Regions from separate parts of the Streptomyces sp. NPDC042102 genome, predicted to be linked through region 1. Evidence: riboswitches for the same ligand, from Rfam matches in the RefSeq annotation. Region 1 holds a riboswitch; the other holds the start of a gene.

Region 1 (14,968 bases):
AAGGACGATGCCTTCGTGGTGATTTCCGGCGACGCGCTAACGGACTTCGACCTCACGGACCTCATCGCCTTCCACAAGAACAAGGGCGCACTCGTCACGGTCTGCCTGACCCGCGTGCCCAATCCGCTGGAATTCGGCATCACCATCGTGGACGAGGAAGGCAAGGTCGAGCGGTTCCTGGAGAAGCCGACCTGGGGGCAGGTGTTCTCGGACACCGTCAACACGGGCATCTACGTCATGGAACCCGAGGTCTTCAATTATGTGGACCCCGACGTGCCGGTGGACTGGTCCGGCGATGTCTTCCCGCAGCTGATGAAGGAAGGCCGGCCGATCTACGGCTATGTCGCCGAAGGCTACTGGGAGGACGTCGGTACCCACGAGAGCTACGTCAAGGCGCAGGCCGACGTGCTCGAGGGCAAGGTCCAGGTCGATATGGACGGCTTCGAGATCTCGCCCGGGGTGTGGGTCGCCGAAGGCGCCGAGGTACACCCGGACGCGGTGCTGCGCGGGCCCCTGTACATCGGGGACTACGCCAAGGTCGAAGCCGGGGTCGAGATCCGCGAGCACACGGTCGTCGGCTCGAACGTCGTCGTCAAGAGCGGGGCGTTCCTGCACCGGGCCGTGGTCCACGACAACGTGTACCTCGGCCCGCACAGCAATCTCCGTGGCTGTGTCATCGGCAAGAACACCGACATCATGCGCGCCGCCCGGATCGAGGACGGCGCGGTCATCGGTGACGAGTGCCTGGTGGGCGAGGAGTCCATCGTCCAGGGGAACGTACGCGTCTACCCCTTCAAGACCATCGAGGCCGGTGCCTTCGTCAACACCTCGGTGATCTGGGAGTCGCGCGGTCAGGCGCATCTCTTCGGCGCCCGCGGGGTCTCCGGGATCCTGAACGTCGAGATCACGCCCGAGCTCGCCGTACGGCTGGCCGGTGCGTACGCGACGACGCTCAAGAAGGGCTCGACGGTCACCACGGCCCGCGACCACTCCCGTGGCGCACGTGCGCTGAAACGTGCCGTCATCTCGGCGCTCCAGGCCAGCGCCATCGACGTACGGGACCTGGAGAACGTGCCGCTGCCGGTCGCCCGGCAGCAGACCGCGCGCGGCAGTGCCGGCGGGATCATGATCCGGACCTCGCCCGGGGTGCCGGACTCCGTGGACATCATGTTCCTCGACGAGCTGGGCGCGGACCTCTCGCAGGCGCAGCAGCGCAAGCTGGACCGGGTGTACGCGCGCCAGGAGTACCGGCGTGCCTTCCCCGGCGAGATCGGTGACCTGCAGTTCCCGTCGAGCGTCTTCGACTCGTACACCGGCTCGCTGCTGCGGCAGGTGGACACGACGGGGATCGCCGACGCCGGTCTGAAGGTCGTCGTCGACGCCTCCAACGGCAGCGCCGGTCTGGTGCTGCCCAGCCTGCTGGGCCGGCTCGGGGTCGACGCGCTGACCATCAATCCCGGGCTCGACGAGAGCCGGCCGACCGAGACCGCCGAATCGCGGCGGACCGGGCTGGTACGGCTCGGGGAGATCGTGGCGTCGGCCCGGGCCGCGTTCGGTGTCCGATTCGATCCCGTCGGTGAGCGGATCTCGCTCGTCGACGAGCGCGGACGGATCATCGAGGACGACCGGGCGCTGCTGGTGCTGCTGGACCTGGTCGCGGCGGAGAAGCGCAGCGGGCGGGTGGCGCTGCCGGTGACCACGACGCGGATCGCCGAGCAGGTGGCGGCGTACCACGGCACGCAGGTGGAGTGGACGACGACCTCGCCCGACGACCTGACCCGGGTGGGCCGGGCGGAGGGCACCATCTTCGGCGGGGACGGCCGGGGCGGCTACATCGTGCCGGAGTTCAGCAGCGTCTTCGACGGTTCGGCCGCGTTCGTCCAGCTCATCGGGCTGGTGGCGCGGACGCAGCTCACGCTGAGCCAGATCGACGCCCGGATACCGCGTGCGCACGTGCTCAAGCGGGACGTGCCCACGCCGTGGGCGGTCAAGGGTCTGGTGATGCGCAGGGTGGTCGAGGCGGCCGGGCAGCGGCAGGTGGACACCACCGACGGTGTGCGCGTGGTCGAGGCCGACGGGCGCTGGGCCCTGGTCCTGCCGGACCCGGCGGAGGCGGTGACGCACCTGTGGGCCGAGGGGCCCGACGCGGCCTCCGCGCAGGCGCTGCTGGACGAGTGGGCGGCCGTGGTGGAGGGCTCCGGGCACTGAGCCCGGCAGGGGTGTGAGAGGCGTCCCCCGGCGCGGGGCCGGTGCCTGCCGGTCCCGTCCCGGGGGACGGACGCATTCGGTACGGGCCGTTCCGACATGCGACGATGTGCGGCATGTCGCAGCCGTCCAACCGCCGGAGTCCGGCACCTTCCCCGCCGGCGCGTCCCGACGCGTCCATGTCGCTGCTGACGCACGTGATGGACCACAGCCTCGACGAGGGCTACGCGGAGGCCGCGGCCCGGCGCGAGGCGGATGGTACGAAGGGCCTGCCGCGTTCCCTGAAGGCCAAGCTGGGGCTGGCGGCCGGGCTGGTGCTGGCGGCCATGGTCGTCACCCTCGGTGCCGCCCAGACGCAGGTGGCGGCGCCGGTCCTGGCCAAGGAGCGCCACGAGCTGATCGACCGGGTGGAGCGGGCCGACGAGCGGGCGGCCACACTGGAGAAGGACATCGACCGGCTGCGGGCCGACGTCGCGAAGCGGCAGCGCGAGGCGCTCAAGCAGCACGGTGGCGACCAGGGCGGGCCGGTGGCGCTGCTGTCGGGGGCGACGGAGGTCCGCGGGCCCGGGGTCAAGCTGACCGTCGACGACGCCAAGGGCGCGGCCGCGGGCGGTGGCGGGCCGCGCGAGAACACCGGCTTCTCGGACACCGGCCGGCTGCGCGACCGGGACATGCAGCGGATCGTGAACGGACTGTGGCAGTCCGGAGCCGAGGCGGTGTCGATCAACGGGCAGCGGCTGACGGCGCTGTCGGCGATCCGCGCGGCCGGTGACGCGATACTGGTCGACAACAAGCCGCTGGTGCCGCCGTACGAAGTCCTCGCGGTGGGTGACAAGAAGCGGCTGGCCACCGGGTTCCAGGACAGCGCCGACGGCGTGTACCTGAAGGTGCTGCAGGACAGCTACGGGATCCGGGCCAACCTTGCGCAGCAGGACGAGGTGCGGCTGCCGGCGGCGTCGAGCCTGACCGTGCGTACAGCTACAGCAGTAGAGCCGAAGAAGGGTGCATCGTGATCGCGGTACTGGGCCTGCTGGCCGGAGTGGTGGTCGGACTTCTGGTCCGGCCCGAAGTGCCGGCCGTCGTCGAGCCGTATCTGCCGATCGCCGTCGTGGCGGCGCTGGACGCGGTGTTCGGAGGCCTGCGCGCGATGCTGGACGGCATCTTCGTGGACAAGGTCTTCGTGGTGTCGTTCCTGTCCAACGTGGTGGTGGCGGCGCTGATCGTCTTCCTCGGCGACAAGCTCGGGGTCGGCGCGCAGCTGTCCACGGGTGTGGTCGTCGTCCTCGGTATCCGTATCTTCTCCAACGCCGCGGCCATCCGCCGGCACGTGTTCCGGGCGTGAGGCCGATGAGCAACGACGAGACGCCTCCCGAGGGCTCCGGGGCGGCTGCCGGCTCCGGGGAACCCCTGGTGCCCCCGGTGTCCGGGGCGCCCGCCCCGCCCCCGGAGACCGGCCGGCAGCGGCTGGCGGCCGGCCTGTGGCCGCTGCGGCTGAGCCGGTCCCAACTGATCGTGGCGCTGCTGTTGTTCGTCCTGGGTCTGGGACTGGCGATCCAGGTGCGGTCCAACACCGATTCGAGTGCGCTGCGCGGGGCCCGGCAGGAGGACCTGGTGCGCATCCTGGACGAGCTGGACGGGCGGACCAAGCGGCTGGAGGAGGAGAAGCAGCAGCTGACGGACCAGCGCAAGGAGCTGGAGAACAGTTCCAACCAGGCCGAGGACGCCCGCAGGCAGACTGTGGAGAAGGAGCGCCAACTGGGCATCCTGGCGGGTACGGTGGCTGCGCAGGGGCCGGGGATCACGCTGAAGATCTCCGATCCCAAGAACCAGGTGCAGTCCGACATGCTGCTGGACACCATCCAGGAGCTGCGGGCGGCCGGGGCCGAGGCGATCCAGGTCAACGGTGTGCGTGTGGTGGCGGGCACGTACTTCTCGGACGTGGACGGCGGCGTGGCGGTCGACGGTAAGAAGATCACACAGCCGTACGAGTTCAGGGTGATCGGCAAGCCGCAGGATCTGGAGCCGGCGCTCAACATTCCCGGCGGTGTGATCCAGACGCTGGAGAAGGAGCAGGCCACGGCCAGTGTCGTGCGCTCGCCGAAGATCATCGTCGATGCCTTGCGGCCGGCGAAGCAGCCTGACTACGCTCGGTCGTCATCGTCGTGAGTGGGAGTGACGTGTGGGACGGCTCACGTGGGCGGAGGCCTGCGGGGGGTCGGCGCACCGAACGAGTGGTGCGTGGTGGAAACTGTCTGGTGGTTACGGACGTTGTGAGAATGTCCGGGTCGGCAGGTGTGTGCATTCGGAGTTCGTCCTGCCCCACGGGCGGGTCTGTTTCGGTCAAGGGGAATCGCCCGTGAAGTTGTTTGAGAAGTTGTTCGGCAAGAAGAACCGCGAGGAAAGCGGTGCCAAGCACCGCGCCGGCCACGGTGACGTGGAGGCGCAGGGGGAGCGGCCGCTCTTCCGTGACGAGGTCCCCGGCGCGGATGACGTGGCGGGTGGGCGCGGTGCGTCCGCCGCCGACCCCTCCGCCGCCGGCCGCATAGGTTTCGGTGACCCGTCGACCTCAGGTGCGGGTGGAGGGTTCGCCCCCGACCCGTATGCCACCAGTACCTCCGCGGGGCAGCCGCGGCGCGAGGAGCCGTCCATGTCGGCCGAGCAGGTGTGCAGCAGGTGTGGGCACCGCAGCGACGCGGCGAGCCGTTTCTGCTCGAACTGCGGTGCGCCGCTGCGCCCGGGGCTGACGCCCGAGCGTGCCTCGGAGACCACGTCCACCATCTCGATCTCGGGCCTGGAGGCCTACGAGGCCGAGGCATCCGGTCAGCACGTGTCGTCGTCGCTGTCCCCCGAGGCCCAGGCCGCGGTGGAGGCGCTGCCCGCGGGCTCGGCGCTGCTGATCGTGCGCCGGGGCCCGAACTCGGGCAGCCGCTTCCTGCTGGACGGTGAGCTGACCACGGCCGGCCGCCACCCGCAGAGCGACATCTTCCTGGACGACGTCACCGTCTCCCGGCGGCATGTCGAGTTCCGCCGGGGCCAGGAGGGCGGGTTCACCGTCTCCGACGTCGGCAGCCTCAACGGCACGTACGTCAACCGGGAACCGATCGACTCCGTCGCCCTGCACAACGGCGACGAGGTCCAGATCGGCAAGTACCGGCTGGTGTTCTACGCGAGCCAGCGGGGCATCTGACCCTCCCCCAGACTCCGTCGGGGGACTCCCCAGGGAAGGTCCATGCTGCGTACACCGACGGGCGGTGCCGGAAACGGCGCCGCCGGCCCGGTCGGGCGGCTGGTGAGCATCGGTACGGTGCTGGGCCAGCTGCGTGACGAGTTCCCCGAAGTCACCATTTCCAAGATCCGTTTTCTGGAGGCGGAGGGGCTCGTCGAGCCCCGGCGCACGCCGTCCGGATACCGCAAGTTCAGCTCCGACGACATCGAGCGGCTGGCGCGCATCCTGAGGCTCCAGCGCGACCACTACCTGCCGCTGAAGGTCATCCGCGAGCAGCTGGACGGACATGCGGCCGACCAGGGTCGCATCCCCGCGCCGTCCTCGCACGCCGACTCCGACGGGGAAGCCGTGGACGGCCGGGCCGCGTCCACCGCGGCCCGGATCGGGCGGGCGGAGCTGCTGGCCGCCGCCGAGGTGGACGAGGCCCAGCTGGCGGAGTGGGAGTCGTACGGGCTGATCGCCGAGGCGCCCGGCGGGGGCTTCGACGCGGAGACGGTCACCGTGGCGCGTCTGGTGGCGGATCTGGGCCGGTTCGGTCTGGAGCCGCGGCACCTGCGGGCCATGAAGGCGGCGGCCGACCGGGAGGCGGGTCTGGTCGAGCAGGTCGTCGCACCCTTGCGGCGGCATCGCAATCCGCAGACCAGGGCCCATGCGGAGGCCACCATGAAGGAGCTCGCGGGGCTGTCCGTACGGCTGCACGAGGCGCTGGTGCAGACCGCTCTGGGGGTGCGGCTGTCCTGACCGGGACGGCCCCGACTACCCAAACCGGCCGGGCAGGTCCTAGGGTTGCTGTGTGAACGAGCTCGACGTTGTGGGTGTCCGGGTGGAAATGCCCTCCAACCAGCCGATCGTTCTCCTGCGTGAAGTGGGAGGCGACCGGTACCTCCCCATCTGGATCGGTCCGGGGGAGGCGACCGCCATTGCCTTCGCGCAGCAGGGCATGGCACCTGCGCGGCCGCTGACCCACGACCTGTTCAAGGACGTGCTGGAGGCGCTGGGCGAGGAGCTCTCCGAGGTCCGGATCACGGACCTGCGCGAGGGCGTCTTCTACGCGGAGCTCGTCTTCGCCAGCGGGGTCGAGGTGAGCGCGCGGCCGTCGGACGCCATAGCGCTGGCCCTGCGCACGGGGACGCCCATCTACGGGAGCGACGGGGTCCTCGACGACGCCGGGATCGCGATTCCGGACGAGCAGGAGGACGAGGTGGAGAAGTTCCGCGAGTTCCTCGACCAGATCTCGCCCGAGGACTTCGGCACCAGCAACCAGTAGGCCCCGGTCCGGGGCCCGCGGCCGGGTCGGGCGGTGTCGGATCCGGCGTGCGGCGGCCCGGAAAAAGGGCGGTTGCGGCCCATTCGAAATGCCCTTCCCGGGAACGGGGCACGCGAAACCACTCTCAGGGTGATTATCACCCGGCGTGCCGAGTGTGGCGATCGTTGACGCACCCCGGGTGACTGCCTACCGTCGAGATGGCAGGTCAAGGACGGAGGGTCGGGCGTGAGGATCACGGGCGACGGTACGACCGGGGGCACCCCCGCGCGGAGTGAGAGCGGGCCGTTCCCGCTGCACGGCAGTGCGGTGGGCGCCGCGCGCCGTCAGCCGGACTCGACGCCCCGGGCCGCCCCGGCGGGAGCGGCGCCGGCCACCGGGCAGATCGGCTACCGCGGGCCCACGGCCTGCGCCGCGGCCGGCATCACGTACCGGCAGCTGGACTACTGGGCGCGGACCGGCCTGGTGGAGCCGAGCGTGAGAGCGGCGTACGGCTCGGGCACGCAGCGGCTCTACAGCTTCCGGGACGTCGTCGTCCTCAAGATCGTCAAGCGCTTCCTGGACACCGGGGTGGCGCTGCAGAACATCCGTACGGCCGTGCAGCACCTGCGGGGCAGCGGATTCGCGGACCTGGAGCGCATGACGCTGATGAGCGACGGCGCCACCGTGTACGAGTGCACCTCGCCGGACCAGGTCGTCGAGCTGCTCCAGGGCGGGCAGGGCATCTTCGGCATCGCGGTGGGCGTGGTGTGGCGGGACGTGGAGAACGCCCTGTCGCAGCTGCACGGCGAGCGGGTCGACTCGGGCGAGACGGTGGCCGGGCACAACCCGGCGGACGAGCTCGCCGCGCGCCGGAACCGGGCCGTCTGAGACCCCGTCCGGGCCGCCGGGAAGGCGTCGAACGTGTTTGCGGTCCGTTGTCGGTGGCGTAGGGCAGCATCGGTGCTGTGAGAACCGCTCCGACGATCCTGCATCTGGACATGGACGCCTTCTACGCCTCCGTGGAGCAGGCGTCCAAGCCGAGCCTGCGCGGCAAGGCGGTGATCGTCGGCGGGCTCGGACCGCGCGGGGTGGTGGCCACCGCCTCCTACGAGGCGCGGCGCTTCGGCGTCCACTCGGCCATGCCGACGGCGCAGGCGCGCCGGCTCTGTCCGAACGGGGCGTACCTGATCCCGCGCTTCTCGCTGTACCGGGCGGTGAGCGACCAGGTCATGGCCCTGCTGCGGGAGCTGTCGCCGCTGGTGGAGCCGCTGAGCCTGGACGAGGCCTTCGTCGACCTCGAGGCGGGCGGCTGCGCGTTCGACGCGGCGTCCGCGCGGGCGACGGGGGAGCGGCTGCGGGCCGACATCCGGGCGGTCACGGGACTGAGCGGTTCGGTGGGGCTGGCCGGCTCCAAGATGCTGGCCAAGGTGGCCTCCGAGGAGGCCAAACCGGACGGACTGCTGCTGATCGAGCCGGGCACGGAGCGGGAGCTGCTCGCGCCGATGCCCGTACGGACACTGCCGGGAGTGGGCCCGGCCACGGGCGAGCACCTGCGGCGGGCCGGGATCACGACGGTGGGGGAGCTGGCCGAGGCCGGCGAGGACGAGCTGGTGCGGATGCTGGGGCGGGCGCACGGGGTCGCGCTGAACCGCATGGCGCTGGGGCTCGACGACCGGGCGGTGGTGGCCGAGCGGGACGCCAAGTCGGTGTCGGTCGAGGACACCTTCGACGTGGACCTGCACGACCGGGTGCGGATCCGGGGCGAGGTGCAGCGACTGGCGGAACGGTGCGTGCGGCGGCTGCGGGACTCGGGGCACTCGGGGCGGACGATCGTGCTGAAGGTGCGCCGGTACGACTTCTCGACGCTGACCCGTTCGGAGACCCTGCGCGGGCCCACCGACGACCCCGCCGTGGTCCGCGAGGCGGCGGCCCGGCTGCTGGAGGCGGTGGACACCACGGGCGGGGTGCGGCTGCTGGGCGTGGGGGTCTCGGGGCTGGCGGACTACACCCAGGAGGACCTGTTCGCGCAGGCGGAGGCCGAGGCGCAGGCGGAGGCACGGGCCGAGGCGGAGGCCCGGGCCGAGGCCGAGACGGCGGCAGCGGCCCTGGCCGGCCTCGGCGGGGCGGCAGGGGCGGCAGGGCCGACCGGGGTGCCGGTGCCTCCCGGGGCGGCCCCAGGGGCGGCTGTGGCGGCTGTGGCGGCCGGGGCGGGGGAGTCCGGCCCTCCGGAGCCCGGGTCGCCCCCGGAGCGGCGCTGGACGGCCGGCAGTGACGTACAGCACGCGGTGTACGGGGCCGGGTGGGTCCAGGGCAGCGGCGTCGGCCGGGTCACGGTGCGGTTCGAGCAGCCGGGATCGCCGCCCGGCCGGGTGCGGACCTTCCGGGTGGACGACCCGGACCTGCGGCCCTCGGACCCCCTCCCGCTCCCGGGCCTGCCGCCCGGGCCGGGCGCGGCCGGCCCCTGAGGGCCGCCCGCGCCCGGCCCGCGGCGCCTCTCAGGCCGAGGTCGGCGTCGTTCGTCGGCCGGGGTTAGGTCTCCCCGTCGCCCGCCAGGCGGCCGAAGTCGCGCTGGAAGTCGCTGGGGAGGGCGACGTCCAGGCCGTAGTGGTGGTAGAGCTGGAGCTCCTGCTCCGGTGAGAGGTGGCGGCCGACCCCGAAGTCCGGAGCGTCCTTGATCAGGGAGCGTTCGAAGGGCACCCGGAGGGTGTCGTTCACCAGCTCACTGGGCTCCAGCGGGACGAACGCGTCCCTGCTGAAGAGCCCTGTCCGTACGGCTGCCCATTCCGGCACACCCGTGGCGTCGTCGAGGTAGACCTCGTCCACCGTGCCGATCTTGGCACCGTTGCGGTCGTACGCCTTGCGGCCGATCAGGCTGCGCGGATCGATGTCGGTCTGCACGGTCCCTCCAACTGGTCGCAACTCCTCCGTAATGACTACAAAAAGGCAATTCCGGAGCGAGGGCCACTCGAGGGAGGCCCCAGAAGCTCGCTGGTAGGCTGGGTGACGGCTGTCGACCCTGTGCGGGAGAGTCCTCCGAGTGAGCGCGATATGAGCAAGACGTGAACACGACGGAGGCGCCGAAGGAGCAAATCCTCCCCGGAATCTCTCAGGCAGACGTACCGCACGGACGAGGCCACTCTGGAAAGCAGGGGTGGGTGTCGGACCCGCACTACCGATTCCCCTCCCTCACCGACGGTGAAAGCCGGACCTCCACGGGCGACCCCCAGGCGGACCGGTGAAGCTCTCAGGTTGAGATGACAGAGGGGGAGGCCGTCCGGGTGCCCGCGCCGTGGTGCCCCTCGCAGGTCGTACGACCAGGAGGCCTCCGTACATGACCGCCAACCGCATTCCGCTCTCCCAGCTGGAGCGAGGCATCCCCTTCGAGCAGCGCCACATCGGGCCGGACGCCGCGGCCCAGGCGAAGATGCTCGCCCAGGTCGGCTACGGCTCCCTGGACGAACTCACCGCCGCCGCGGTGCCGGATGTGATCAAGAGCGCCGAGGCCCTGGACCTCCCCGGTGCCCGTACCGAGGCCGAGGTGCTCGCCGAGCTGCGTTCGCTGGCCGACCGCAACCAGGTCCTGTCCCCGATGATCGGTCTCGGCTACTACGGGACGTTCACCCCGCCGGTGATCCTGCGCAACGTCATGGAGAACCCGGCCTGGTACACGGCGTACACGCCCTACCAGCCGGAGATCTCCCAGGGCCGTCTGGAGGCGCTGCTCAACTTCCAGACCGTCGTCGCCGACCTCACCGGCCTGCCGACCTCCGGCGCCTCCCTCCTCGACGAGGGCACCGCGGCCGCCGAGGCCATGACGCTGGCCCGCCGCGTGGGCAAGGTCAAGGGCGGGGTCTTCCTCGTCGACGCCGACGCCCTGCCGCAGACCATCGCCGTGATCCAGACCCGCGCCGAACCGACCGGTGTCGAGGTCGTCGTCGCCGACCTGTCCGAGGGCATTCCGGCGGAGATCGCCGAGCGCGGCGTCTTCGGCGTGCTGGTGCAGTACCCGGGCGCCTCCGGTGCCGTCCGGGACATCAAGCCGGTCATCGACCGGGCGCACGAGCTCGGGGCGATCGTGACCGTCGCCGCCGACCTGCTCGCCCTGACCCTGCTGACCTCGCCCGGCGAGCTCGGCGCGGACATCGCGGTGGGCACCACCCAGCGCTTCGGCGTCCCGATGGGCTTCGGCGGCCCGCACGCCGGCTACATGGCCGTCCAGGACAAGCACGCCCGTTCGCTGCCCGGCCGCCTGGTCGGCGTCTCCGTCGACGCCGAAGGCAACAAGGCCTACCGCCTGGCCCTGCAGACCCGCGAGCAGCACATCCGCCGCGAGAAGGCCACCAGCAACATCTGCACCGCGCAGGTGCTGCTCGCCGTCATGGCCGGCATGTACGCCGTCTACCACGGCCCCGAGGGCCTGAAGACGATCGCCCGCCGCACGCACCGCTACGCCGCCCTGCTCGCCGCCGGTCTGACCGCCGGCGGGGTCGAGCTGGTCCACGGCGCGTACTTCGACACCCTCACCGCCCGGGTGCCCGGCAAGGCCGCCGAGGTCGTCGCCGCCGCCCGCGAGGCCGGGGTCAACGTGTACGGGGCCGACGCCAACCACGTCCTCGTCTCCTGCGACGAGACCACCCTGCGCGCCGACATCGAGGCCGTCTGGGCCGCCTTCGGCGTGAGCGCCGACATCGAGGCGCTGGACGCGAGCGCCGCCGACGCGCTGCCCGAGGGCCTGCTGCGCTCGGACGCGTACCTGACGCACCCGGTCTTCCACCAGCACCGCTCCGAGACCGCGATGCTGCGCTACCTGCGCAAGCTCGCGGACAAGGACTACGCGCTGGACCGCGGCATGATCCCGCTGGGCTCCTGCACCATGAAGCTCAACGCGACCACCGAGATGGAGCCGGTCACCTGGCCCGAGTTCGGCCAGCTGCACCCCTTCGCGCCGATCGACCAGGCCCAGGGCTACGCCACGCTCATCAACGAGCTGGAGGAACGTCTCTGCGAGGTCACCGGCTACGACAAGGTCTCCATCCAGCCCAACGCCGGCTCGCAGGGTGAGCTCGCCGGTCTGCTGGCCGTGCGCGCCTACCACCGCGCCAACGGCGACGAGCAGCGCACGATCTGCCTGATCCCGTCCTCCGCGCACGGCACCAACGCCGCGTCCGCCGTGATGGCCGGCATGAAGGTCGTCGTCGTCAAGACCGCCGACGACGGCGAGGTCGACGCCGCGGACCTGCGCGCCAAGATCGAGCAGTACCGCGACGAGCTCTCCGTCCTGATGATCACCTACCCGTCCACCCACGGCGTCTTCGAGGAGCACGTCGCCGAGATCTGCGGTCTCGTGCACGACGCCGGCGGCCAGGTGTACGTGGACGGCGCCAACCTCAACGCCCTGGTGGGCCTGGCCAAGCCGGGTCACTTCGGCGGCGACGTCTCGCACCTGAACCTGCACAAGACGTTCTGCATCCCGCACGGCGGCGGCGGCCCGGGCGTCGGCCCGGTCGGTGTCCGGGCGCACCTCGCCCCGTACCTGCCCAACCACCCGCTGCAGCCCACCGCCGGCCCGGAGACGGGCGTCGGCCCGATCTCGGCGGCGCCGTGGGGTTCGGCCGGCATCCTGCCGATCTCCTGGTCGTACGTACGCCTCATGGGCGGCGAGGGCCTCAAGCGTGCCACCCAGGTGGCCGTGCTCGGCGCGAACTACATCGCCAAGCGCCTGGAGCCGCACTACCCGGTGCTCTACACCGGCCCCGGCGGTCTGGTCGCCCACGAGTGCATCATCGACCTGCGCCCGCTGTCGAAGGCGACCGGCGTCTCCGTCGACGACATCGCCAAGCGTCTGATCGACTACGGCTTCCACGCGCCGACGATGTCGTTCCCGGTGGCCGGCACGCTGATGATCGAGCCGACGGAGTCCGAGGACCTCATCGAGATCGACCGCTTCTGCGACGCCATGATCGCCATCCGTGCCGAGATCGAGAAGGTCGCCTCCGGCGTCTGGCCGGCCGGGGACAACCCGCTGGCCAACGCCCCGCACACCGCGGCGGCGCTGGGCGGCGAGTGGAACCACCCGTACACCCGTGACGAGGCGGTCTTCCCGGGCACCGTGGTGGCGGCCGAGAAGTACTGGCCGCCGGTGCGCCGCATCGACGGTGCCTTCGGCGACCGCAACCTGGTCTGCTCGTGCCCGCCGCTGGACGAGTACGACAACTGATCCCCACGCGTCCCGCACACACGGGCGCATGACACAGGGGCCGGTCCGGGAGTCTCCTCCCGGACCGGCCCCTGTGGCGTTGGCCGTGCCGCGGCGCCGTCAGGCCGCCGCGAGCGGCCGGTGCGGCGCGATGATCTGGCCGTCCGGCAGCAGCTCACCGGTGTCCTCGAAGAGCAGGACGCCGTTGCACAGCAGGCTCCAGCCCTGTTCCGGGTGGTTCGCCACAGGCAGCGCGGCCTCCCTGTCGGCGGATTCGGCTGATGGACAGGCAGGCTGGTGCTGGCACATGGATGCGTTCTTTCGCTGCGGTGTGGTCTGTGTGCTGCGGCTCGTTGCGTGATTCATGGCCGCCCCCCGTATCAATCTCTTGGTGTGGTCAGGATCCCAGTGTTGCCCTACGGACTTGCGTCCGCATGGATTTCCCGGCAGCTGTCCTCTTAGATTGATGACGCATCACTCGTGCGGGCGGTTCAGCCCAACTCCCCTGTCACTTCGGGTGGTTCGGGCCTGGTCCCAGCGGACTAGGCCGAATGGGTCAACCGGGTCAGGCCCCCGTCCGGGTGACGGTCAGGCGGCCGGCGCGGCCAGCGAGGGCGGGACCGGAGGGGTGGGCGGGGTCAGCCGGTGGGTCATCACCGGCAGCAGCTCGGAGACCGGGTGCGGCCGGTACGCCGCGATGCCGGGCGGGGCCGGGGCCAGCGGGACCAACAGGTCGGCGGCGGCCGGCAGACCGGCCGAGGCGTCGGCGCCCACCGCCCCGTGCAGCCACAAGGTCATCATGTACAGCTCGGGCACGGAGAGCAGCCGCGGCTGGTAGTTCTTGCCCACCGACTCCGCCTGCCGCAGCGCGCGTTCGGTCGCCGCCACGTAGGGCCCCTCGAAGAAGTGGGAGAAGACCCAGCCGTCCGCGGTGAGCCGGGTGTCCGCCGCCGCCACGTACCGGTCCCCGCTGCGGATCAGGAAACGCCATCCGGTCAGCCGGGTGCGCGGCGGCCTGCCGCCCGAGGTGATCCGGTCCAGGACGTGGACCGGAAGCGGGAGTTCGGCCGTCTTGGGGCCGGGGAGGGCGCGCAGGGCCGGGGTGAGGACCTCCTGGACGGCGGTGGGGGAGCCGAGTGCCGCGAGGACGCTGCGCAGGGCGGGCGCGGGAGCCGGGGGGACATGCAGCGGCATGGTGGGTCGCCTCTCACTTGGGAGACCGGGGAAGGGGGGAGTGCGGACGGAGCTGTCGCATTCTGGGGCCAGAGGGGGGCTGAGGGGCAATGGCCGCGCGCCAACTCTGTGCCTCGTTTGCGGAGTTTATACGACATGTGTTCACACAGTGTTTCGGCTAGCTGTCCCGCCTATTGCCGACAAGGCGCTTACCGGTCCCGCTGTCATGGATTTCATGCCGGGTGCGCGCAGACATCTCGCGCTGACCTCGGAGGTTACCGGACGGGGGCTCGGCTGGAAAGTGACGGTATTGCGGAATCGGCAAGCGCGACCTTGAAATTGCACCACGCGACTTGCCACGTGAATGTGCCCGCGCGCCGGTCGGCCAAACCGGCGCGCGCTCCCCGACATGCGCGCCCCCCGAGCGTTAGAGATCAAGGCACCGGGGCATCATCGACCGTAACGCGCGCCCGGGAGGTCCGGGCCAGGCCCACTCGAGGAGGGACGCTTCGATGGGGGAGAAGGTCGTGGCAGGCGGATTCGACCTGTCCGATCGGCAACGGTATCGGAGGAAGCTTCACGAGTGCCTGGAGGGGCTGGAGCGGCTTCTGGCGGAGAAGAGGTTCGATCGGCCCAAGAACATGATGGGGCTTGAGATCGAGCTGAATCTCGCGGGTGCCGACGGGTTGCCGAGAATGGTGAATGCGCAGGTTCTGGAGAGGATAGCGAGTACCGATTTCCAGACCGAACTCGGAATGTTCAACCTGGAGGTCAACATACTTCCGCACCGGCTCGACGGCCGGGTATTCGACCAGCTCACCGAGGAACTCAGCGCGGGTCTGGGGTATGCCCACCGACAGGCCGCGGAGATCGACGCCGGCGTGGTGATGATCGGTATCCTGCCGACGATCGCCCAGTCCGA
Region 2 (14,968 bases), on a different contig from region 1:
ACCCGAGGTGACCATCGGCGGCCGCGGGTCGTTCGGGATGGCGTTGCGGTTGACCGTGATGCCGACCTCGTGGAGGCGGTCCTCGGCCTGCTGCCCGTCCAGCTCGGAGTTGCGCAGGTCGACCAGGACCAGGTGCACGTCGGTGCCGCCGGAGAGGACGTCCACGCCCACGGCCTTGACGTCGTCCTGGACCAGGCGCTCGGCGATGATCTTCGCGCCGGTCAGGGTGCGCTCCTGGCGCTCCTTGAACTCCGGCGAGGCCGCGACCTTGAAGGAGACGGCCTTGGCCGCGATCACGTGCTCCAGCGGACCGCCCTGCTGACCCGGGAAGACCGCCGAGTTGATCTTCTTGGCGAGCTCCTGCGTGGACAGGATCACACCGCCGCGCGGACCGCCGAGGGTCTTGTGCGTGGTGGTGGTCACGACGTGGGCGTGCGGCACCGGGTTCGGGTGCAGACCCGCGGCGACCAGGCCGGCGAAGTGCGCCATGTCGACCATCAGGTACGCGCCGACCTCGTCCGCGATGCGGCGGAAGGCGGCGAAGTCCAGCTGGCGCGGGTACGCCGACCAGCCGGCGACGATCAGCTGCGGCTTGGACTCCTTGGCCAGGCGCTCGACCTCGGCCATGTCCACCTGGCCGGTCTCGTCGACGTGGTACGGGACCACGTTGTAGAGCTTGCCCGAGAAGTTGATCTTCATGCCGTGGGTCAGGTGACCACCGTGGGCCAGGTTCAGGCCCATGATCGTGTCGCCCGGCTTGAGCAGCGCGAACATCGCGGCGGCGTTCGCCTGCGCACCCGAGTGTGGCTGCACGTTGGCGGCCTCGGCGCCGAACAGCGCCTTGATGCGGTCGATCGCGATCTGCTCGACCACGTCGACGTGCTCGCAGCCGCCGTAGTAGCGGCGGCCGGGGTAGCCCTCGGCGTACTTGTTCGTCAGGACCGAGCCCTGGGCCTCCATGACGGCGACCGGAGCGAAGTTCTCCGACGCGATCATTTCCAGGGTCGACTGCTGGCGCACGAGTTCGGCGTCGACGGCGGCGGCGACGTCCGGGTCGAGCTCGTGGAGAGGGGTGTTCAGTACAGACATCTTCGGTCCCCTGGTGTCAGTTGCCGGACTTGGTCAGGTCGGCGTACTCCTCGGCGGAGAGCAGGTCGGCCGGCTCCTCCGCGATACGCACCTTGAACAGCCAGCCGCCCTCGAACGGGGCGGAGTTGACCAGCGCCGGGTCGTCCACGACGTCCTGGTTGGCCTCGACGACCTCGCCGGTGACCGGGGAGTACAGGTCGCTGACCGACTTGGTCGACTCCAGCTCGCCACAGGTCTCGCCCGCGGTCACGGTGTCGCCGACCTCGGGGAGCTGGGCGTAGACGACGTCACCGAGCGCGGTGGCCGCGAACTCGGTGATGCCGACCGTCGCGACGCCGTCCTCGGCGGCCGACAGCCACTCGTGCTCCTTGCTGTAACGCAGCTGCTGGGGGTTGCTCATGACCTGATTCTCCTGGATGCGGGGGAGTGCTGATGAACAGTGGTCTTGCGGAGTGAGACGGAGTGACGGACGGGTCCCGGCGGGGAAATCGTCACTTCTGCCGCTTGTAGAAGGGCAGAGCCACGACCTCGTACGACTCATGCGTACCGCGAATGTCCACGCCGACGCCGGAGGTGCCGGGCGCGGCGTGCTCCGCGTCCACGTACGCCATCGCGATCGGCTTGCCCAGGGTCGGCGAGGGGGCGCCCGAGGTGACCTCGCCGACGACCTCGCCGCCGAAGACGACCGGGAAGCCGGCGCGCGGGACCCGGCGGCCCTCGGCGATCAGGCCGACCAGCTTGCGGGGGGCCGTGGACCGCGCGCGCTCGGCGGCGGCCTCCAGGGCGGCGCGCCCGACGAAGTCGCCCTCCTTCTCGAACTTCACGACCCGGCCCAGACCCGCGTCGAACGGGGTCAGCGCGGTGGTCAGCTCGTGGCCGTACAGCGGCATGCCGGCCTCCAGGCGCAGCGTGTCGCGGCAGGACAGCCCGCACGGCACCAGGCCCACGCCCTCGCCCGCCTTGGTCAGCGCCTGCCACAGCTCCACCGCGTGCTCGGGGGAGACGAACAGCTCGAAGCCGTCCTCGCCGGTGTAGCCGGTGCGCGCGATCAGCGCGGGCACGCCGGCGACGGTGCCGGGCAGGCCGGCGTAGTACTTCAGGCCGTCCAGGTCGGCGTCGGTGAGCGAGGCCAGGATGCCGGGGGACTCCGGGCCCTGCACCGCGATCAGGGCGTACGCGTCGCGGTCGTCGCGGACCTCGGTGTCGAAGCCCGCCGCCCGCTCGGTCAGCGCGTCGAGGACCACCTGGGCGTTGGAGGCGTTGGCGACGACCATGTACTCGGTCTCGGCGAGGCGGTAGACGATCAGGTCGTCCAGGATGCCGCCGTCCTCCTGGCAGATGTGCGTGTAGCGGGCGCGGCCGACGCCCACGGTGGAGATGTTGCCCACCAGCGCGTGGTCGAGGGCCTTGACGGCCTCCGGGCCGGTCAGCGTGATCTCGCCCATGTGCGAGAGGTCGAAGAGGCCGGCCTTGGTGCGGACGGCGTTGTGCTCGTCGCGCTCACTGCCGTACCGCAGCGGCATGTCCCAGCCCGCGAAGTCGGTCATGGTCGCACCGAGCGAGCGGTGCAGCGCATCGAGGGCGGTCAGACGGGGGGCATTGCTCATCGGTTCGGCTCCCAGGGTCCCAGGGGGGCATCGACAGGACATCGACATGACATGACGAGGACGATCCTCCCCATCTGTCATCGGAACCTGAGAGGTTCGCCGGAATCCGCGCGTGGCGGATTTCCGGCTTGCACCTTGGGTGGGGCCCGGACCGTCCGACGACGGCGTGGCCCGCTTTTCAGATCTGCCTCATCCACGCGGTACGGGGCCTGAGAGATTCAAGGGAGGTTCTTGCTCCTTCGGCGCCCGCCTGCCGTACGGCCCGACGGGACTCTCCCGCGCGGATTCAAGCGGCCTGTATGCAGTTGGTGTCCAGATGGCGCACATCATTGCACGGGACGGGTGGGAATGGGGGTCCGGGTCCGAAAAGGAGTACGGGTCCGCCGTCGCGGATCCGTACGCTCCCGTCCGGAACCGGGACGGTCCGGATTACCGTCTCTTTACACTCAGTGGGCATGGGGTCCAGGGACCCGACCCGGGGAGGCGATCACTGTGTGGAGATTCGGACTCGCGGAGACGCGCGGAAGGCCCGTCGCGGCCGCCGGCGGCGTGCCCGTGCAGCCCGCGCGCGGTGAGCGCGAAGCGCTCCGGGCGCTGCCGCCCGGCGCCCGTGCGCGCGCCGTCGCCGCCGGAGCCGCCGCCACGGCCGGTGCGGCAGCCGCCGGAGCCGCCGGTCACGCCGGCACGGCCGGTGCGGCCGCCGGTGTCCGTCCGGCCGTGCGCGACCTGCGCGGGCACGGTCACGGCCGCGGCGCCCGCGGGCCCGCGCGGCTCACCTTCGCCGGTGGCGACATCGTCGTGGTCTCCGGGCTGCCCGGCGGCGGCAAGAGCACGCTGATCAAGCGGGCGGTCCCCGGCGGCGGCATCGACTCCCAGGACGTCCGGGAGCGCTGGGAGGCCCGGATGCCCGCCTTCCTGCCCTACGCCGTCTACCGCCCCGCGGTCCGCGTCGCGCACTACGCGGGCCTGTGGCGGGCGGCCCGCTCGGGCGCCTCGGTCGTGGTCCACGACTGCGGGACCCAGGCATGGGTCCGGGCCCTGCTCACCCGGGCCGCGCGGCGCCGCGGCCGCGCCCTGCACCTGCTCCTGCTCGACGCCACGCCCGAGGAGGCCCTCGCCGGGCAGGCCGCCCGGGGCCGGGGCGTCTCGGCGTACGCCTTCGCCCGGCACCGCGGCGCGGCCACCCGGCTGCTGCGCGCGGCGGAATCGGGCCGGCTCCCGGCCGGCTGCGCCTCGGCGGTCCTGCTGGACCGGGCGGCCGCGTCCCGTATCGACCGGATCGCGTTCGCCCCGGAGCGCTGAGCCCTGGGCGCGGGGCACTGGGCGCTGGGCGGGGCGCGGCGGGCGGGAGCGGGGCCGACCCGTCCCCGCGGCGCGGGAGGCGGCGCGTACCCACTAACCTCGGCCTGGCAGGGACCGTGACACGGGCACGGACAGGCGGACGGGCGCACGGAGGGCAACGCGATGCACGGGCAGGGCAACGGCTGGCCGGCCAACGAGCTGGAAGAGGTGCTCGGCGCCTCGCTCGGCGTCCCGGACGCCGGCGGGCGGATCCTGGAGGTGCTCGGCCGCAGCCGGCTGTGGATCCCGCTGCCCGCGGGCGGTGGTCCGGACAGCCCCGACCTGACCCTGGCGACGATGGACATCGGCGGCGCCGCGTACGTGCCCGTCTACAGCTCCCAGGCGCAGTTCCAGGTCTGCGTCGGCACCGCCATGGACTTCGCCGTCGCCCCCGCCGTCGAGTTCGCCCGGGGCCTGCCCCCGCAGCTGGGCATCGCCGTCAATCCCGAGGGCGCCGTCGGGGTCCCGCTGCCCCCGCCCGCCGTCGCGGAGCTGTGCCGCCGCGGCCGGACCCCGCTGGACGGGCCGGCCACCGGTGGCCGGGTACGGCTCTTCGAGCCCGACTGGCAGGAGGACCCGGTGGACTTCCTGGCCGCCGCCGCCGAGGAGTTCCGCGCCAGCGGCGCGGTCGCCGCCGCACACCGATGCCTCGCCAGCGTCGAGGGCGGGGAGCCCGAGCTCTACATCGGTGTCCGCATGCTGGGCTGGGATCCCGACACGCGCAACGCGCCGATGGACGCCCTCGGCCGCGCCCTGAACCGCGTCCGCCCGCCCTGGCCGGTGCAGTTGATCCTCCTCGACGCGGCCGACGACCCGGTCGTCGACTACCTCCGGACACGCGTGCGCCCCTTCTACACTCCCTAGCTCGGCTTAAGCTGGTTTCATTGCGTGGCGAGGGCGGACGAAGAGGCGAAGAGGGGTTCCGGGTGAGTGCGTCAGGCACGGCCGCGGCCGGGCAGGTCGAGCACATGATGCGCCAGGTGACCCCCGGGCGCTACGACAGTTACGAGTCCTTGCTGCACTCGCTCGCCGAGGGCCGGCTGTGGATGCTGCTGTGGCACGGGCAGCCGGGGTCCCCCGACGCCCAGTACGGCGGCATGGAGGTCGACGGCCTCGGGTACGCGCCCTGCGTGACCTCCCCGCAGGAGCTCGCCGCCAGCGGCTGGAACCGCGGGTACGAGGTCGTCACGGGCCGGGACGTCGCCCGCGCCCTCTACCCCGACCGCTGGGGCCTGTGGCTCAACCCGCACGCCCAGGGCGGGGGACTGGGCATCCCCTGGGCCGACCTGCGCCGGATCGCCACCGGTCTGGACCGGATGCCGGCCGGTCCGCTGCGGCTGTCCGAGCCCGCCCTGGAGCTGCCGCAGTTCTACGGACTGCTCACCCAGCACGCCCACCGCACCCCCGCGGTCCGCTCGCTGCGCCGCTGCTGGGTGCAGCCGGCCGTCGGGACGCCGTACCTCGCGGTCGGCCTCGACCTGTACGACACCTCGCCCGCCGCGCTGGAGGCGGTGCGCGAGATGATGCGCCAGTCGGTGGGCACGGTCCCCGAGGGCGTCCCGGTGTGCACCGTCGCGCTGGCGGACGAGCACGACCCGGTCGCGATGTGGCTGCGCGCCCAGACGCGCCCGTTCTACGACCGCGAGGGACACGCCCCCGCCTACTGACCACGGAGCGAGACAGACCGACCGCATCGCGGACGAGGCCGCACGGAACAACTGTTCCGTGCGGCCTTCGCGTTGTCCGGATTTAACCCGTCTCGGATGCCCAAAGAGCATGCGGGTGACGGTACTTGGGCATGATGTCCGGTTCCGTACCGAACGGACGGTCTTGCTCCGCTGAGCCGTCAACACAGTCCGGATAACGGGAACCGGACCGTCACATCACGGTTGCGCATCCATTCATCTGCGGGGCTGGCGGCTGATCGAGCGACCGATGAAGACTCCCCCACCAAGAGCAGGTCAGTCCTGCCGATCGCCGGTTCGTCAACCGCATTTACCAGCGCCACTCCGCACCAACGCCGCCACAGCGGCGGGCATGGGCCGACCCACCGGTCGGCCGAGAGGGGTCCCCACCACGATGACGGCACCACTGCATGACACGAGCGCGGAGACACCCGCACCCGTTGTCACGGCCGACGTCCCTGCCAAGGCCATCGAAGGCCGCTCGCCAGGCCGTATCGCCTGGATGCGGCTCAAGCGTGACAAGGTCGCACTGACCGGCGGCATCGTCGTGATCTTCCTGATCCTGGTGGCCGTCTTCGCACCGCAGATCGTGAGCCTGCTGGGCCACCCGCCCAACGAGTTCCACGAAGACCTGATCGACCCGGACCTCGGTACGCCGATCGGCTCCTTCGGCGGCATCAGCTCCGACTTCCTGCTGGGCGTCGAACCGACCAACGGGCGTGACGTGTTCAGCCGGATCGTCTACGGCGCCCGGATCTCCCTGACCGTGGCCTTCCTCGCCGCCTTCGTGTCGGTCGTCCTCGGCAGCCTGCTCGGCGCCCTGGCCGGCTTCCTCGGCGGCTGGGTCGACGGCCTGATCAGCCGGACGATGGACCTGCTGCTGGCGTTCCCGCAGCTGCTGTTCACCATCGCGCTGGTCTCGGTGGTCCCGGACTCCCTGTGGGGGTTCGAGGGCACGGGTGTCCGGATGGGCGTACTGGTCCTCGTGATCGGCTTCTTCGGCTGGCCGTACATCGGCCGGATCGTGCGCGGCCAGACCATCTCCCTGCGCGAGCGCGAGTACGTCGAGGCCGCGCGCAGCCTCGGGGCCGGCCGCGGCTACATCCTGATCAAGGAACTGCTGCCCAACCTGATCGCGCCGATCCTCGTCTACGCGACCCTCATCATCCCGACCAACATCCTGACGGAGGCAGCCCTCAGCTTCCTCGGTGCCGGCGTCAAGCCGCCGACCGCCTCCTGGGGAAAGATGCTGTCCGACGCCGTCCCCATCTACCAGGACGACCCCATGTACATGGTGGTTCCCGGTCTCGCGATCTTCATCACCGTCCTGGCGTTCAACCTCTTCGGGGACGGGCTGCGCGACGCACTCGACCCCAAGGGCAGCTGAACCGTTTCACCGCTATCACTCTGGAGGTTGGACCAACGTGATCCGCAGAAAGCAGGCCCTCGCGATCACCGCCGTGATCGCCGCTCTGTCCCTGACCGCCGCGTGCGGTGACAAGGGCGACGACGCGAAGGGCGGTTCGGGCTCCGCCGCGGAGTTCAACGCCGCCACCAAGGGCGTCGTCAACCCGTCGGACAAGAAGGGCGGCGAGCTCAAGCTCTGGTCGCCGCAGGACGTCGACTACCTCGACCCGGCGCGTGCCTACTACGGCTTCGTGTGGAACATGCACCGCCTGTTCGTGCGTCAGCTGCTCGCGTACGACAGCAAGCCGGGCGAGGCGGGCACCAAGCTGGTCCCGGACCTCGCCGAGGCCCTGCCGGTGCTCAGCAACGACGGCAAGACCTACACGCTCAAGCTCAAGGACGGCGTCAAGTTCGAGGACGGCACGCCGATCACCTCGAAGGACGTCAAGTACGGCATCGAGCGCGTCTTCGCGCAGGACGTGCTGTCCGGCGGCCCGACGTACCTGATCGACCTGCTCGACCAGGGCCAGAAGTACCCCGGCCCGTACAAGGACACCGACCCCAACAAGATGGGTCTGAAGTCCGTCGAGACCCCGGACGACAAGACGATCGTCTTCAACCTGGCCAGCGCCAACTCGGACTTCTCCTACCTGCTGGCGATGCCGTCCTCCTCGCCGGTGCCGCAGGGCAAGGACACCGGCGCCACGTACACCAACAAGCCGGTCGCCACGGGCCCGTACAAGGTCGAGAGCTTCTCCGCCGGCAAGGGCGCCACCTTCGTCCGCAACGAGAACTGGGACCCGAAGACCGACACGATCCGCAAGGGTCTGCCGGACAAGGTCTCCTTCACCGTGACCACCAACGCCGACGACATGGACGCCCGACTGCTGTCCGGCGACATCGACCTCGCGGTGGACGGCACCGGCCTGCAGCAGGCCGCGAAGAACAAGGTCCTCAAGGACGAGAACCTCAAGAAGAACGCGGACAACCCCTTCACGGGCTACATCCGCTACTTCGCCTTCCCGCAGACGGTCGCGCCGTTCGACAACATCGAGTGCCGCAAGGCCGTCATCTACGCGGCCGACCCGAAGTCCCTGCAGACCGGCCGCGGCGGCCCGACCAGCGGTGACCTCGGCGCCAACATGCTGCCGCCCGGCATCCCCGGCTCCGACAAGTCCTTCGACCCGTTCGGGCTGACGAAGGGCGAGCCGCAGATCGACAAGGCCAAGGCGGCGCTGGCGGCCTGTGGCAAGCCGGACGGCTTCGAGACCACCATCGCGGTGCGCAACAACCGCGCCCCCGAGGTGAAGACCGCCGAGTCGCTGCAGGCGGCGCTCGACAAGGTCGGCATCAAGGCCAAGATCGACCAGTACGACGGCAAGCTCTCCTCCTCCACGATCGGTTCGCCCGAGAACGTGAAGAAGAAGGGCTACGGCATCATCGTCATGGGCTGGGGCGCCGACTACAACTCCGGCTCGGGCTTCCTGCAGCCGCTGGTGGACGGCTCGTTCATCCTGCCGAACGGCAACAACAACTACACCGAGGTCAACGACCCGGAGATCAACGGGCTGTTCGACAAGGCCGCCAGCGCCGCGACTCCCGAGGCCGCCGCGCCGTTCTACACGGACATCAACAAGAAGGTCATGGAGAAGGCGCTCTACCTGCCGATCAACTTCGACAAGGCCTTCGTCTACCACAACCCGCGGCTGACGAACGTCTACTTCAACGACTCCATGGGCAAGATCGACCTCGCCACCGTGGGTGTCGAGAAGTAACAGCAGGCATACGCCTTCACCGCACATGCGCTAGTCCGAAGGGCAGGTGAAGGCCGCAGGCGGCGGCTGCCGTCCCCACGAGGGGCGGCGGCCGCCCGCCCGAGCGGCCGACTGCAGTGCTCGTCTACCTCATCCGGCGGCTGTTCAACGTCGTCGCCACGCTGCTGGTGGTCTCCGTGGTCACCTTCGGCATCTTCTTCGCCGTGCCGAAGATCACCGGGGCCGATCCCGCGCTGATGTACGCCGGCCGCGAGACCAATGAGACCGCCCTGGCGGGCATCCGCGTGAAGATGGGCTTCGACAAGCCCATATCCGAGCAGTACCTGATCTTCGTCAAGGGCATCGTCGCGGGCCGCGACTACGAAACCGGCGTCGACAAGACCCACTGCCCGGCACCGTGCTTCGGCTACTCGTTCAAGAGCGAGAAGCCGGTGTGGGAGCTGATGATGGAGCGCATCCCCGTCACGCTCTCGCTCGCCCTGGGCGCCGCCGTCATCTGGGTCATCGCGGGCGTGGCCACCGGTGTGGTCTCCGCCCTCAAGAGACGTACGGCCATCGACCGCACCGTGATGGTCGGTGCGCTCGCCGGCGTCTCGCTCCCCATCTTCTTCACCGGCATGGTCGCCCCGGCGGTCTTCGTCTACGGGCTGGGCTGGCTGGACGTCTCCAACTACAAACCCCTGACCGAGGATCCCGGGGCCTGGCTCAACGCCATGATCCTGCCCTGGATCACGCTGGCCTTCCTCTTCGCCGCCACCTACGCCCGCATCACCCGCGCCACGATGCTGGAGGTCATGGGGGAGGACTACATCCGCACCGCGCGCGCCAAGGGACTCACCGAGCGCGTGGTCATCCGCAAGCACGCGCTGCGCTCCACCCTGACCCCGCTCGTCACCATGTTCGGCCTGGACTTCGGCGGCCTCCTGGGCGGCGCGGTGCTGACCGAGACCACCTTCAGCTTCCAGGGCCTGGGCACGGCGGCGGTGGGGGCGATCGGCGCCGGCGACCTCCCCGTGATCATGGGCATCACCCTGCTGGCCGCGCTCTTCGTGGTCATGGCCAACCTGATCGTGGACATGCTGTACGCCGTCATCGACCCGCGCGTGAGGCTGACGTGACCGACACCCCCACCTTCGTACCCGAGCAGGCCGGGGCACCGCGGTCCGAGGCCTTCCTCTCCGTGCGCGACCTCAAGGTGCACTTCCCGACCGACGACGGCATCGTCAAGTCCGTGGACGGGCTCTCCTTCGACCTCGAGCGGGGCAAGACGCTCGGCATCGTCGGCGAGTCCGGCTCGGGCAAGTCCGTCACCTCGCTCGCCATCATGGGCCTGCACCGCACCGGTCACGCCCGCAGCCGCCCGCGGATCAGCGGCGAGGTGGTGCTCGACGGCGAGGACCTCGTCCGCGCCGACGCCGACCACGTGCGCAAGCTGCGCGGCCGCAAGATGGCCATGGTCTTCCAGGACCCGCTCTCGGCGATGCACCCCTACTACACGGTCGGCCACCAGATCATCGAGGCCTACCGCAACCACCAGGACGTCGACAAGAAGAAGGCCCGCGTCCGGGCCGTCGAGATGCTCGACCGGGTCGGCATCCCCGAGCCCGCCAAGCGCGTCGACGCCTACCCGCACGAGTTCTCCGGCGGTATGCGCCAGCGCGCGATGATCGCGATGGCCCTGGTCAACAACCCCGAGCTGCTCATCGCGGACGAGCCGACGACCGCCCTCGACGTCACCGTCCAGGCGCAGATCCTCGACCTGATCCGCGACCTGCAGAAGGAGTTCGGCTCCGCGGTCATCATGATCACGCACGACCTCGGGGTCGTCGCGGAGATGGCCGACGACATCCTGGTGATGTACGGCGGCCGGTGCGTCGAGCGCGGCTCGGCCGAGAAGGTCTTCTACGAACCCCGCCACCCGTACACCTGGGGCCTGCTCGGCTCGATGCCCCGCATCGACCGCGAGCAGACCGACCGCCTCATCCCGGTCAAGGGCTCGCCGCCCAGCCTCATCAACATCCCCGGCGGCTGCGCCTTCCACCCGCGCTGCCCGTACGCCGACGTCCCCAAGGGCGGCATCACCCGCACCCAGCGGCCCGAGCTGACGCTCGTGGACGAGGGGCGGGGCGGTGCCGAGCACTGGTCCGCGTGCCACATGTCGCAGGAGGAGCGGACCCGGATCTGGACCGAAGAGATTGCGCCGAAGCTGTGACCGACATGAACAAGACGGCCGCGGCCGTCCCCGCACAGGCGGCCCGCACCGCCGAACCGCTGCTCAAGGTCACCGGCCTGGTCAAGCACTTCCCCATCAACAAGGGGCTGCTCCGGCGCCAGGCCGGGGCGGTCAAGGCCGTCGACGGCATCGACTTCGACGTCCGCCGCGGTGAGACCCTCGGCGTCGTCGGCGAGTCCGGCTGCGGCAAGTCGACCATGGGCCGGCTGATCACGCGGCTGCTCGAACCGACGGGCGGCACCGTCGAGTTCGAGGGCCGGGACATCACGCACCTGGGTGTCTCGGCCATGCGTCCGCTGCGCCGCGACGTCCAGATGATCTTCCAGGACCCGTACGGCTCCCTGAACCCGCGGCACACGGTCGGCGCGATCGTCAGCGCCCCGTTCAAGCTCCAGGGGGTCACCCCGGAGGGCGGTCTGAAGGCCGAGGTGCAGCGGCTGCTGTCGCTCGTGGGCCTCAACCCCGAGCACTACAACCGCTACCCGCACGAGTTCTCCGGCGGCCAGCGCCAGCGCATCGGCATCGCCCGCGCGCTCGCGCTCAAGCCGAAGCTGGTCGTCGCCGACGAGCCGGTCTCGGCGCTGGACGTCTCCATCCAGGCGCAGGTGGTCAACCTGCTCGACGACCTGCAGGAGGAGCTCGGCCTCACGTACGTGATCATCGCGCACGACCTGTCGGTCATCCGGCACGTGTCGGACCGGATCGCGGTCATGTACCTCGGGAAGATCGTCGAGCTCACCGACCGTACGTCGCTCTACTCGACGCCGATGCACCCGTACACCAAGGCCCTGCTCTCGGCCGTACCGGTGCCGGACCCGCGCCGGCGCGGTGCCAAGAGCGGCCGGATCCTGCTCAAGGGCGACGTGCCCTCGCCGATCTCTCCGCCCAGCGGCTGCCGCTTCCACACGCGGTGCTGGAAGGCCACGCAGATCTGCACCACGCAGGAGCCGCCGATGCTGGAACTGAAGACGGGCCACCAGGTGGCCTGCCACCACCCGGAGAACGCGCCCGACCAGGCGCCGGGGGACACGGCGCTGCCGGAGGCCGCGCAGGCGGCGGCGGTGGTCACCGACTAGCCGCTGCGCATCGCGGGCCTTCGGACCCCTGTGGGTCCACGGGTCCGTGCGGGCCGGGAGCGGGCGTGGTCGCCGGGTGGCGTCCGCGCCCGCCGGCGTCCGTGCCGGTCGGTGTCCGTGCCCGTCGGCGTCCGCGCCGGTGTACCCGCGCGGGTGCACGCCCGCACGCCCGTGCGGGTGCGCCGGGCGTGACCGGTCACAATGGCCGGGTGCTCCACGATCTCTTCCCGCCCGAAATCCAGCACGCGCTGGACCTCGCGGGCATCTTCGTCTTCGCCACGGCCGGCGCGCTGCTCGCCGTACGCAAGAACTTCGACGTCTTCGGCATCGCGGTGCTCGCGCTGGCCACCGCCCTCGGGGGCGGACTCTTCCGCGACCTGGTCATCGGGGCGGTCCCGCCGGCCGCCTTCGGCGAGCTGAGCTTCTTCGTCACCCCGCTGATCGCCGCCGCGCTCGTCTTCTTCCTCCACCCCGAGGTGCAGCGGATCAACCGCGCGATCAACGTCTTCGACGCGGCCGGGCTCGGCCTGTTCTGCGTCACCGGCACGACCAAGGCCTACGAGTACGGGCTCGGCCTGACCGCGTCCGCCGCGCTCGGCGTGGTGACGGCGGTCGGCGGCGGTGTGCTGCGCGACGTCCTCGCCAACGAGGTGCCCTCGCTGCTGCGCGACCGCGAGATGTACGCCGTCCCCGCGATGGTCGGCGCCTCCATGGTGGCCGTCTTCATCGGCCTGGGCGTGCTCAACCCGATGACCAGCGGATTCGCGGTGGTCACGGCCTTCGTGCTGCGGCTGCTGGCGATCCGGTACCACCTGCGGGCGCCGCTGGCCTGGAACCGGCGCTCCTCGGTGGCCGAGGAGCCGTAGGGCTGCGGGTGGGGCGCTGCACCTCGAAAAAGCTACCGCTTAGTAGCTACGAGGTGTAGTTTCGAGCCATGTCACACGCAGCAGCCAAGGCACCCATCGGCGACAGCGAGTTCGACCGCGACACCACCGTCACCCCGCGCGCGGGGGAGCCGGGGGTGTACGACGCGGAGCTCTCCGCCGGCTGGACGATCATCACCGCCGTCAACGGCGGCTACCTGCTGGCCCTGGTCGGCCGGGCCCTGTCGGCGGCCCTGCCGCACCCGGACCCCTTCACCGTCTCCGCGCACTACCTGAGCGCCTCGGTTCCCGGCCCCGCCGTGATCCGCACCGAGGTGGTCCGGATCGGCCGCACCCTCTCCACCGGGCAGGCCTCGCTCCTGCAGTACGACGAGCACGGCACCGAGGTCGAGCGGATCCGGGTCCTGGCCTCCTACGGCGACCTGTCCGCCCTGCCGGACGACGTCCGCACCACGGCCACGGTCCCCGCCATGCCCGCGTACGAGGACTGCATCGGCGCCGACGCCGGACCCGCCCCGATCCCGGGCAGCTCCGAGATCGTCGACCGGCTGCGGCTGCGCCTGGACCCGGCCACCGCCGGCTGGGCGCTGGGAGCGCCCTCCGGCAAGGGCGAGATGCGGGCCTGGTTCGAACTGGCCGACGGCCGGGACGCGGACCCGCTGTCCCTGCTGCTCGCGGTGGACGCGCTGCCGCCGACCGCGTTCGACCTCGGCCTGATCGGCTGGGCGCCGACCGTGGAACTCACCACGCATATCCGCCACCGCCCGGCCCCGGGCCCGCTGCGGGTCTCGATCACCACGCGCAACCTGGCGGGCGGCTTCCTGGAAGAGGACGCCGAGGTCTGGGACAGCGCCGACCGCCTGGTGGCCCAGTCCCGCCAGCTCGCCCGCTCCCCCCGCTCGTAGCCGGCCACCCGTCGCCTGGCCGGTCCCGGCCTTCGGGGCCGGGTGGGCCGGTGGGTGCACGGGTCGGTCCGGGCAGGTCTTCGGGCCCGCCGCCCCGTGCGTCGCGGCCGGATCGGGAGACGCGGCGGCAGCGGGAGGACGGGGGCCCCATAGAATCGGCTCACCATGGCCTACCTCGACCACGCCGCCACCACTCCGATGCTCCCGGAGGCCGTCGCGGCGATGACCGCGCAGTTCGCCACGACGGGTAACGCGTCCTCCCTGCACGCCGCCGGACGGCGGGCCCGACGCACCGTCGAGGAGGCCCGTGAGGCCCTCGCCGACGCGCTGGGGGCCCGGCCGAGCGAGGTGGTGTTCACCGCCGGCGGCACCGAGGCCGACAACCTCGCCGTCAAGGGCCTCTACTGGGCCCGGCGGGACGCCGACCCCGCCCGTACCCGGATCCTCGCCAGCCCCGTCGAGCACCACGCCGTCCTCGACGCGGTCCACTGGCTCGCCGAGCACGAGGGCGCCACCGTCGAGTACCTGCCCGTCGACCGCTACGGCCGCGTGCACCCCGAGGCCTTCCGCGAAGCCCTCTCCCACAATCCCGCCGACGTGGCCCTCGCCACCGTCATGTGGGCGAACAACGAGATCGGCACCGTCATGCCGGTGCGTGAACTCGCCGATGTCGCCCGCGAGTTCGAGGTACCCCTGCACGCCGACGCGGTCCAGGCCGTCGGTCAGCTCGACGTCTCCTTCGCCGACTCCCGCCTCGCCGCCATGACCGTCAGCGGCCACAAGATCGGCGGCCCGTACGGCATCGGCGCGCTGCTGCTCGGCCGCGACCAGAGCCCCGTGCCCGTCCTGCACGGCGGCGGGCAGGAGCGGCACGTGCGCTCCGGCACCCTCGACGTGCCCGCCATCGCCGCCTTCGCGGTCGCCGCGCAGCTCGCCGCCGAGCGGCGCGAGGCGTTCGCCCGTGAC

Evidence for each region. Region 1 has a riboswitch for glycine ahead of gcvP (aminomethyl-transferring glycine dehydrogenase). Riboswitches for the same ligand answer to the same signal wherever they lie in the genome.
Region 2: it holds a riboswitch for glycine, as region 1 does, so the genes downstream of both, gcvT (glycine cleavage system aminomethyltransferase GcvT) here and gcvP (aminomethyl-transferring glycine dehydrogenase) in region 1, are expected to answer to the same signal.

Annotation. Positions count from the first base shown of each region.
Region 1 is NZ_JBVJDL010000020.1:1,143-16,110, forward strand. Features, by position in the region: gene ACZ6KO_RS33935 (sugar phosphate nucleotidyltransferase) at 1-2,208, shown strand, start outside; gene ACZ6KO_RS33940 (DUF881 domain-containing protein) at 2,313-3,218, shown strand; gene ACZ6KO_RS33945 (small basic family protein) at 3,215-3,547, shown strand; gene ACZ6KO_RS33950 (DUF881 domain-containing protein) at 3,553-4,371, shown strand; gene ACZ6KO_RS33955 (FHA domain-containing protein) at 4,454-5,392, shown strand; gene ftsR (transcriptional regulator FtsR) at 5,435-6,172, shown strand; gene ACZ6KO_RS33965 (bifunctional nuclease family protein) at 6,225-6,698, shown strand; gene ACZ6KO_RS33970 (MerR family transcriptional regulator) at 6,924-7,565, shown strand; gene ACZ6KO_RS33975 (DNA polymerase IV) at 7,643-9,142, shown strand; gene ACZ6KO_RS33980 (PRC-barrel domain-containing protein) at 9,207-9,575, opposite strand; glycine riboswitch at 9,689-9,809, shown strand; gene gcvP (aminomethyl-transferring glycine dehydrogenase) at 10,009-12,894, shown strand; gene ACZ6KO_RS33990 (DUF5999 family protein) at 12,994-13,182, opposite strand; gene ACZ6KO_RS33995 (hypothetical protein) at 13,462-14,067, opposite strand; gene ACZ6KO_RS34000 (glutamate-cysteine ligase family protein) at 14,559-14,968, shown strand, end outside.
Region 2 is NZ_JBVJDL010000003.1:1,036,279-1,051,246, forward strand. Features, by position in the region: gene glyA (serine hydroxymethyltransferase) at 1-1,089, opposite strand, end outside; gene gcvH (glycine cleavage system protein GcvH) at 1,106-1,489, opposite strand; gene gcvT (glycine cleavage system aminomethyltransferase GcvT) at 1,581-2,696, opposite strand; glycine riboswitch at 2,885-2,985, opposite strand; gene ACZ6KO_RS18035 (AAA family ATPase) at 3,291-3,998, shown strand; gene ACZ6KO_RS18040 (enhanced serine sensitivity protein SseB) at 4,161-4,901, shown strand; gene ACZ6KO_RS18045 (enhanced serine sensitivity protein SseB C-terminal domain-containing protein) at 4,964-5,704, shown strand; gene ACZ6KO_RS18050 (ABC transporter permease) at 6,117-7,109, shown strand; gene ACZ6KO_RS18055 (ABC transporter substrate-binding protein) at 7,147-8,904, shown strand; gene ACZ6KO_RS18060 (ABC transporter permease) at 9,021-10,022, shown strand; gene ACZ6KO_RS18065 (ABC transporter ATP-binding protein) at 10,019-11,116, shown strand; gene ACZ6KO_RS18070 (ABC transporter ATP-binding protein) at 11,122-12,213, shown strand; gene ACZ6KO_RS18075 (trimeric intracellular cation channel family protein) at 12,423-13,079, shown strand; gene ACZ6KO_RS18080 (thioesterase family protein) at 13,148-14,002, shown strand; gene ACZ6KO_RS18085 (cysteine desulfurase family protein) at 14,168-14,968, shown strand, end outside.